DNA from 2 places in the Flavobacterium gelatinilyticum genome. Region 2 is predicted to be linked to the other one. Evidence: riboswitches for the same ligand, from Rfam matches in the RefSeq annotation. Region 2 holds a riboswitch; the other holds the start of a gene.
What was found. Region 2 has a riboswitch for S-adenosylmethionine ahead of OZP11_RS12320 (alpha/beta fold hydrolase). Riboswitches for the same ligand answer to the same signal wherever they lie in the genome.
Positions count from the first base shown of each region.

Region 1 (5,090 bases), 2.8 Mb from region 2:
AATAAAAGCGGCAACCAATAAACCGTACAATATTAACCTTTGGGTTTCAGATCATGATATTCCGGAGTCGGGTTTAAGCGATGCGCAATTCGATAAAACCGCCGCTTTGTTTAAACCGTATTATGATGAGGTGGGAATTCCGTTACCCGAAAAACCGGCACCTTTTCAGTCCAGATTTGAGAACCAGTTAGACGTTATTTTAGACATTCGCCCAAAGGTTTTCAGTTTTATGTTTGGTGTGCCTCCAAATACTGTTCTGGAGCAATGCAGACAAAAGGGAATTGTAACAGTAGGAGCCGCGACGACTTTAGACGAAGCCCTGTTTCTGGACAGCAAAGGTGTCGATATGATTATCGCATCGGGTTTTGAAGCGGGCGGACACCGGCCTTCTTTTCTCGATAAATCGGAATCGTCTCTAACCGGAACTTTCGTATTAGTGCAGTTAATGCGTGAAAAAATTAAAACCCCAATTATCGCAGCAGGAGGCATAGCCGACGGAAGGGGAATTGCCGCTGCGCTGACATTAGGCGCAAGCGCCGCACAAGTAGGAACCGCTTTTTTAGCCTGCGATGAATCTGGTGCTTTGCCGGTTCACAAGGAAATGCTATTTTCTGATGCTTCAAAATACACCACTTTATCACGCGCTTTTACAGGAAGACTCGGCCGCGGATTAACTAGCCGTGTTGCTCAGGATATTACAGGAAAAGAATCCGGAATTTTGCCTTTTCCGCTGCAAACGACATTTATAGCCCCGCTGAGAAAAGCAGCGATCGAACAGCAAAAATGGGACATGATTTTATTTTGGGCAGGACAGATTTCACCCATTTTAAAACATACCAAAGCTTCGGTTTTAATGAATGCGCTGATAGAAGAAACGACGAATTATTTTGACGGATTGAAATAAATAATATGAAATTAAAAAAAAGCGTCAGAATAGAATCAGAAAAACATTCTGTTTTAAAAAACAGGTTCAGTGTAGATTTAGAAAAATATCTCAGGAAGAAACTGTATTTTTTGAAAAAGAAAAGCATCAGTTCAGACTATATTTTATTGATTCTTTCCTCTGAAAATAATCATTTTAAAGGGCAGTTAAGTAAATCAGAATATGAACTTCTTTTTGAAGTATTACAAAATCATACTTTTATCAAAAACAAAAATGCCGCGTATCCGGAATATTTTATTGTTATGGATAAGAAGAACTTTCAGGAAAACGAATCAATTCTTAGTTCATTATTCGGATTGTTTCAATTTTTAATGATTGCCGAATTAAAAAAGCAATTGACAAAAGAGGAGCTGATCAAAGAAATAAACAAATTCACGCTTTTGGATATTTTAAGTTTTAAAAGATGGTCAGCTTTTTCAAACGATATGCTTTTCTTCGATTCAAATCATGAAGCAGGACATATTACTTGTATGCCGATTCTCTGAAGCTTTTGGCAGAGATGTAAAAACTTCTTTCTGCAGCAAAACGTATGAATTTCTGTTGTAAAAGGAAGGGGTTTTAAAAATATTTCCAAAACATAATTGCTTTTAAATAAATACTTTGCGTTGTATTTGCGTGCTTTGTTGTAAATAAAAATCAAAAAAATATATTTAAACTTGACTAATTTTATAGAATTAATGTATATTTGCATTGCAGAAAAATTCTGTAATGATACTTATCCAGAAAGACTGAGGGAATGGGCCCGGTGAAGTCTTAGCAACCTGTTGCCGAATAAGGTGCTAAATCCTTCCGTTGTATGCGGACAGATAAGAAAAAAGATTGCTCGAATCTGGATTAGGTCATCAACGTTAAATTCTTAATGTATTACAATGAAAGCAGAATCAATTTTGTATGCCGGCTATGAACTCTTAAATTCAATTTTCGAAGAAAACAGTCTTGCCGTTTTCCGAATGTGAAGTTCGTAATACCTTTTAAATTTCTTTTAAATATCAGCTGCTGGTGGCTTTATAACATTGGCCTGAAATTCTTTTGTCTAATCTTAAAATAAAATACAATGAAAAAAATACTATTGGGTTTTGCCTTATTTGTTGGAGCTTTTCAAACTCAGGCGCAGGAAAATAATTTACAATTAAAAGGAACTGTTGTCGATACAATTGTACAGTACGTTTATCTGCAAAAGTTTCATAATAAAATGTTTACGACTATTGATTCGGTAAAAGTAAAAGACGGAAACTTTGCTTTTAAAACAAAAGTAAAAACGCCGGAATTATACGGATTAAGCGTAAATAAAGAAAGTTCGCCATTGTATATTTTCCTCGAAAAAGACCCAATTACGGTTAAGCTGAGTCCAAAGAAATATTACAGCACTTCGGTTGTAGAAGGTTCAGCTTCGCAGGATTTGTTTGAAACCTATAAGAAAACAAAAGATGCAGAAATCAGCAAATTCATTACAGAACATCCAAAATCTATTGTTTCGGCTTATGTATTGTACAGAAACTGGTCGTACAGGCTGTCTCCGGAACAGATTACACAGAATATTGCTTTGCTGGATAAAAGTCTTCAAAATGTTACTTACGTGAAAGAATTAAAAGAACTGGTTACCGTATTAGACGGATTGGCGGTAGGTAAAAAAGCCCCTGATTTTACAGCCAGCGATCCTGATGGAAAACCAGTTCGTTTTTATGAAAATTTAAAAGGCTATACTCTGGTTGATTTTTGGGCTTCGTGGTGCGGACCCTGCCGAAGAGAAAATCCAAACATTGTAGCGGCTTACAAGGAATTTCATGATAAAGGATTCAATATTGTAGCAGTTTCACTGGATAAAAAGAAAGAAAACTGGGTAAAGGGAATTAAGGATGATAACTTAACATGGACACATGTTTCTGATTTATTGTTCTGGAACAGTGCCGTTGCCAGATTATATGGTGTAAGAGCTATTCCGGGGAATTATTTAGTTGATTCAAAAGGAATAATCGTTGCGAAAAACCTGCAGGGAGAAGAATTGCAAGCGACATTAAAAACGCTTTTAGAAAATAAAATCTAAGATAGAAAATACAATTTAGTTAATTTAAAATGATAAAGGAAATGAATGCCATTGAACCAACAACAAAACCAACAGAGTCTGAATGTTACTTTTCTAAATTCAGGGAAAATACAGTAGGAACAGACCATACTTTCGAATCGGTTTACGGACAACAAAATCTGTTATATGCAGACTGGGTTGCCAGCGGAAGATTATACGCTCCGATTGAAGATATTATGCTCAATAAAATAGGTCCGATGATTGCCAATACCCATTCATTTTCCAGTCAGACAGGAAAGGCTTCGACTTACGCTTACCAGTATGCAAGAGAGATTATCAAAAAAGCGGTTAATGCAGATGAATCGGATGTTTTGGTTACGACCGGAACAGGAATGACGGCCGCTTTATCGAAATTACAGCGTATCATGGGGTTAAGAAAAACCTATGAAAATGAAAACGACAGACCGGTGGTTTTTATCACTCATATGGAACATCATTCCAATCAGGTTCCGTGGTACGAAACCAATGCCGATGTGGTGATTCTGCCTGCTGATGAAAACAATTTAGTCGATCCGAAAATCCTTTCTGAAGAAATAAAAAAATATGCCGGCAGAAGTCTGAAAATTGGTTCGTTTACGGCTTGTTCAAACGTTACCGGAATTATTACGCCTTATCACGATCTGGCAAAAATCATGCACCGGAACGGCGGTTATTGCTTTGTCGATTTTGCTGCTTCGGCACCGTATGTAAAAATCGACATGCATCCGGAAGACTCTGAACAACAGCTGGATGCTATTTTCTTTTCGCCGCATAAATTTCTGGGCGGACCGGGAACCTGTGGTATTTTGGTTTTTAATGAGAATTTGTACCAGGCTGACTTTCCGGATAATCCGGGCGGAGGCAATGTAAAATGGACAAATCCGCTTGGAAATTATTGTTACAGCGATGTAATAGAAGTTAGGGAAGACGGAGGTACTCCTGGTTTTCTGCAGGTAATGAGAGCAGCTTTGGCTTTAGAATTAAAAGAAAAAATGGGATTAGGAAACATTGCCAAAAGAGAGAAAGAACTTTTGGATCTGTGTTTTTCGAGGCTTCAAAAAATACAGGGCTTGTCTATTCTGGGCGATCTTAAAAGTCATAGAATAGGCTGTGTATCTTTTGTTATCGAAGATATTCATTACAATTTGATTGTAAGGCTTTTAAATGACCGTTTTGGAATTCAGGTTCGAGGCGGCTGGTCGTGTGCCAGTACGTATGCACATTATTTGTTTAATATTGACGAAAAACGTTCTAAAGCGATTACAAATGAATTACTGCAGAAAAACCAGACTAACAAACCGGGCTGGGTTCGTTTGTCGCTTCATCCGATAACCACAAACGAAGAACTCGAATTTATTTGCGATGCGATTCAGCAAGTGTCTTTAAACTATAAAAAATGGAGAAAAGATTACAGGTATAATGCAGCTGCAAATGAGTTTGAAAGTATTCATGTAAACGAAACAATCAAAGAAGATGTTCAGGATTGGTTTCAACTGGACTAACACATTTTTCTTATCACATTCTAACAGGTTTCTAAAACCTGTTAGGTATTTCGAGAATTATTTCCAGATAAATAATTATGTAAACACATAGAAACATAGATTTTCTGCCTTAAATGAGGAGCAGGAAAAAACTAGTTTTCACACACAGCTATGTTTGTTTAAAGAAATGAAATGCCTTTTTAAAGACAAAGTAAAGCCTATATTCCTATGTGTTTACATTTATAATTAGTCTTATTGATAAATATGGATTTATATTAAGTGTTAAACCCGACAGATTTTTAAAACCAGTCGCTAATTTAAACACATAGAAACATAGATTTTCTGCCTTAAATGAGGAGCGGGAAAAAACTAGTTTTCACACACAGCTATGTTTGTTTAAAGAAATGAAATGCCTTTTTATAGACAAAGTAAAGTCTATATTCCTATGTGTTTACATTTATAATTAATCTTATTGTTAAACATAGATTTTCTGCCTTAAATGAGGAGCAGGAAAAAACTAGCTTTCACACATTAATAAATTGATACTACAAACCAAATGAAAACAATACCAAGAAGAGTAGTTACAGGAGTAAAAAACGGAAAA
Region 1 covers NZ_CP114287.1:5,712,931-5,718,020, forward strand. The annotation lists gene OZP11_RS24440 (NAD(P)H-dependent flavin oxidoreductase) at 1-904, shown strand, start outside; gene OZP11_RS24445 (hypothetical protein) at 910-1,428, shown strand; SAM riboswitch class I at 1,656-1,756, shown strand; gene OZP11_RS24450 (TlpA disulfide reductase family protein) at 1,998-2,987, shown strand; gene OZP11_RS24455 (aminotransferase class V-fold PLP-dependent enzyme) at 3,029-4,507, shown strand; gene OZP11_RS24460 (cupin domain-containing protein) at 5,043-5,090, shown strand, end outside.
Region 1: it holds a riboswitch for S-adenosylmethionine, as region 2 does, so the genes downstream of both, OZP11_RS24450 (TlpA disulfide reductase family protein) here and OZP11_RS12320 (alpha/beta fold hydrolase) in region 2, are expected to answer to the same signal.

Region 2 (5,090 bases):
GGATTAGTGTATCACGAAGCTTTAGGAAACGCAGCCTTTATTGCAAAAGCAAGAATCGAAGGATTGCGTGATTTTGGAGCGGCATTAAGCCCGTTTAATGCTTTCCAGATTATTCAGGGATTAGAAACCTTACCGATCCGAATTAAAAAACACAGTGAAAATGCTTTGGTTTTGGCTGAATGGCTGGAAAAACAAGATGAGGTAGTCTGGGTAAATTACCCGGGTTTAAAAACGAATAAATATTATGATCTCGCCAAAGAATACCTTCCTGAAGGACAAAGCGGTATTATTACTTTTGGACTAAAAGGCGGGTTTGACGCAGCTAAAAAAGTGGTTGATGAAACCCGTTTATTTTCTCTTTTAGCCAATATAGGCGATACCAAATCGCTCATTATTCATCCTGCCAGCACAACCCACCAGCAATTGTCTGAAGAAGATCAGTTGTCAACCGGGGTATCAAAAGATTTAGTCCGACTTTCTGTTGGAATTGAAGATGTTGAAGATCTGATAGCCGATTTAAAAGCGGTTTTCGAAAGCGTAACCCAATCGCAGTACAGCATCAATAAAAATTAGGTTTTTTTGTTTTTTGTTTGAAAAATTGCCTTTAGCAGCGTGAGTTCTGCTAAGGGTGATTTTTTATGAAAAAGAATCATATATAAAATTAACCCTGTAAGTAGAGACGCAATGCAGTGCGTCTGCTCACTTAAAACGTAAGTTCATTAAAATATTGATTTAAATGAACTTATATTACTTATATGGCTGCAATAAACACAGATGTATTTTAAAAATTAAAATTATGTCAAAGCTTAAAATAAATATTATCCTTTTTGGAATTGGAAACATAGGAAGTACCTTAATCAATCAGATTATCGAAAGTCAGGAATTTTTTCTTCAAAGCCGAAATGTCGATTTTCACTTTCCAATAATTACCAATTCAACCGTAGCTTTCTTCGAGAAAGAAGGCGTTGGATATTCCTGGGAAACCAATTTTAGAGAATTGGCCGTTCCGTTTAGAGTAGAAGATATTATCCAATTTGCCAAAGAAAATGAATTCGAAAATCTAATTGCAGTCGATGCAACGGCAAGTGACGAGTTAATTGATCATTACAATACTCTTATCGAAAACGGGTTTAATATCGTCGCTGTCAATAAAAAGGCCAATACGCTCCCCATTGACCTTTATAAACAATTGAGAGAAAATCTTAAGAAATATGATAAAGAATTTCTGTATGAAACCTCGGTCGATACGGGATTTCCTGTTTTGCAGACTTTAAGAGATCTGTATTTCTCCGGAGAAAAAGTCACCAGAATCAGAGGCGTGTTTTCAGACAACCTCAGTTATGTTTTTAATCGTTTTTCTGTCGAGGAAAATCCCTTTTCATCGATTTTAAAAGATGCCAGTCTGCTTGGGCTGATGAAGTCTACTTTTAAAGAAGATTTATCCGGAAATGATACGGCAAGAAAACTATTGATTTTAACACGCGAAATAGGCAGAGAATTCGAATTATCCGACATTAAAATAGAATCGCTTATAAAAGAAGAATATTTAGAGAAAAATGGCATTCTAAACAAAGACGCAGTCGATAAAGCCTATAAAATTGCCAAAATAACCCAGGCAGACAATCACGTCCTGCGATATATAGGCGAATTTGATGTTGAGAAAAACACTTTAGAAGTAAAATTAGTTTCAGAACCCGTAACATCCGCCATTGGACAGTTAAAAGGTTCCGATTCTATTTTTGAAATTTATACACAATCTTACGCCAAAAAACCAATCGTAATTCAAAGTGCCGCTGCGAGCAGACAGGCGATTGCGAGAGGAGTAATATCAGATATTTTAAAAATAGCCGAAAAAATCAAAAATAAAGAAGCTGTCTGGCTTTAAAAGTGGTCCTAAATATTAGCAGTTCCTTGATAGATTGAAACAGAAAAACAGTTATTTTTTGTAAGACAAAACCTTCTTTAGTTCAAAATGTCATTTTGTAAGACGTTTTTTAACGGAAAAAAGACATTTTTTAACGTTTTTTATAGATTATTTGATTAAAAAAGCTTGTTTAAGTCAAAAAAAAATCTCAAATTTGTAAGACAGTAAAGGTTAAAAAACAAAAGCCTTTATTGTTTTAACAAAAACAACCAAATGCAGGAAATTTTTAAAATAAAAGTCAAATCGCAAATGAATAAGTCCCTACAGATGAACAAGATGTTTAACGTCGCACGTATTTGTGTATGCGTCTGTTGATACTAAAAGTATATATAAGTTCTATAAAAACTTAAACCCTTTTGGTATTAAAAATCCAAAAGGGTTTTTTTATTCAATTTGGTTACGATAACAAAGAATTAAAGAAATAATAAAGATTATAAAATATAAAAAATAACTGACATAAACTTAAATATCATGAGCGCAATTAACTACTTAAGAAAAAAACTTTCAATATTCAGAAACTTAAGAACCGAAAGAAATAACCCGCCGCCTGCAAACGAGTTAATCCACCCAAGTTTTGGAATAACTGAGACGGATAAAAAATTGTTGAAAAACCTTCCGAATTCATTAACATTTTTGATGTATTCAAAAGAAAATGAAACGCTTTTCATTTAAGCTGGTGAAGGATCAAAAGTTAGGTTAAAACCTGCATAATATTACTGGGCATAACGTTCGGTAATTTTGTGCGTACAATAGTTTCTAATTGAATTATATTTATCAAATTGAGGAATCAGTTTCGATAAAATTTGTTTGTTTAAGAAATTAGTAGTTAATTTGCACCGTTAAGTTCAAAAACGTATTGAAAATGTTATAAAGAAAGGAGGAGGGATTAGACCCTGTGAATCCTTAGCAACCCTTCGTTAAATCGAAGAAGGTGCTGCATTCTACCACGCCCAAACGTGGAAAGATAACAACAAGAATTTTTTCTAGTTTCACTCTAGACTTTCTTTCTAATATTTCCACATACAAATCAAAAATAAAAAGATTTGAAATTGGAAAATATACCAAGTCCCATTATAATTCAGAATTTCATCACCGAAAGTGGTGCAATTTACCCGTCACTGCCCTTAAGTTTTACACTTTCAGGTCTGCCGCTGCATACTGCTCCAATCGTGCTTGTAAATCATGCGCTGACAGGGAATGCACAGGTAACCGGAGAAAACGGCTGGTGGAGTGACTTAATAGGCGATGGTAAAACTATCGATACAAATAAGTTTACTATTCTCGCATTTAATGTTCCCGGAAACGGAAACGATTCTTTCATCATCGAAAATTATCAGGATTTTAAAACCCGCGATATTGCCCGAATTTTTTTAAACGGTCTCGATGCTTTAGAAATCGATAAGGTATTTGCCGTAATCGGCGGTTCTGTTGGAGGTGGTATTGCCTGGGAAATCCTGGCTTTGGCACCAAACATTACAGAACATTTAATCCCAATTGCAACCGACTGGAAATCGACTGACTGGATGATAGCCAATTGCTATCTGCAGGAGCAGATTCTGAACAATTCCTCAAAACCAATCGAAGATGCCAGAATTCATGCCATGTTGTGTTACCGATCTCCGGAATCATTCAAAGAAAAATTTCAGCGTACGATCAATCAGGATCTTTTAATTTTTAATATTGAAAGCTGGCTGGCACATCATGGCAGAAAATTACAGCAGCGTTATCAGCTGTCATCATACAAACTCATGAACCAGCTGCTTAAAACGATCGATATTACCAGAAACAGCGAAGATTTCGAAACTTTGCTGTCAAGATCAAATGCAGCAATACACATTATTGCCATCAATTCGGATTTATTTTTTACACCAAAAGAAAATCTGGAAACCTATAATGAATTAAAAAAGTTTAAAGACAATGTTTTATACAGCGAAATAGATTCGGTTCACGGACATGACGCTTTTTTAATAGAGTACAAACAACTAGATCATTTACTTGCCGGTATTTTTAAGGCAGAAACAATAGCAAAATAAAATGAAAGTATTAAAATTTGGAGGTAAATCATTAGCAAACGGAGAAGGACTTAACAAAGTTGTTTCAATTATTTCTGATAAAGTAAATCAGGGCGAACAAATTACCGTAGTAGTTTCGGCCCGCGGCAATGCTACTGATGAATTAGAATTTATTCTAAGCATTGCTGCTAAAAACGGCAGTTACAAAGAATTATTAGAGAATTTCAAAAAATACCAGATATCAGATTATCCGCATGTAGATTTATCTGAAGAATTTAATGTCTTAGATAAACTTTTTGAAGGTGTAAGCTTAATTGGCGACTACAGCAAAAAAATCAAAGACCAGATTTTGTCAAAAGGAGAATTGCTTTCGGCTAAATTATTAACGGCAATTTTATTGGAAAAAGGAATTCCGGCCAATTTTGTCGACACAAGAGAATTACTGAAAACCGATTCTAAATTTGGAGATGCGCAGCCATTAGAACAGCTTTCGAAGAAAAACGTAGTAAACTATTTTAAAGAGCATAACGGATCAACCGTAAATATAGTAACAGGTTTCATTGGTTCAAACAGCAACAACGACACCACAACCCTTGGAAGAAACGGAAGCAACTATACAGCTTCGTTAATTGCAAATTATTTAAATGCAGAGGAACTTCAAAATTTCACGCATGTCGACGGTATTTACACCGCAAATCCGGATTTAGTTGCCGATGCCAAAAAAATCGAATATTTGTCTTTTAATGAGGCAAACGAGCTGGCTAATTTTGGAGCAACAATTCTGCATGCCAAAACCATCATTCCGTTATTAGAGAAAAATATTCCGCTTCGTATCTTAAACACTTTCAATCATGAAAACCGAGGTACTTTAATCACTTCAGATTCAACAAAAGAAGGAATCAAAACACTTTCTGTTTTAGAAAATGTTTCCCTTGTTAATCTTGAAGGACGCGGATTACTTGGAAAAGCCGGAGTCGATGCCCGAATTTTTAAAGTAATGGGCGATCACAATATCAGTGTAAGTATCATTTCTCAGGGTTCTTCAGAAAGAGGAATCGGATTGGTTGTTGCCACTGATAAAGCAACGACGGCTGTAGTAGAATTAGAAAAAGAATTCGAAAATGACTTTTATTCTAAGGATGTTAACCAGATTA
Region 2 covers NZ_CP114287.1:2,912,732-2,917,821, reverse strand. The annotation lists gene OZP11_RS12335 (O-acetylhomoserine aminocarboxypropyltransferase/cysteine synthase family protein) at 1-573, shown strand, start outside; gene OZP11_RS12330 (homoserine dehydrogenase family protein) at 797-1,885, shown strand; gene OZP11_RS12325 (hypothetical protein) at 2,396-2,596, shown strand; SAM riboswitch class I at 2,787-2,895, shown strand; gene OZP11_RS12320 (alpha/beta fold hydrolase) at 2,974-3,957, shown strand; gene thrA (bifunctional aspartate kinase/homoserine dehydrogenase I) at 3,959-5,090, shown strand, end outside.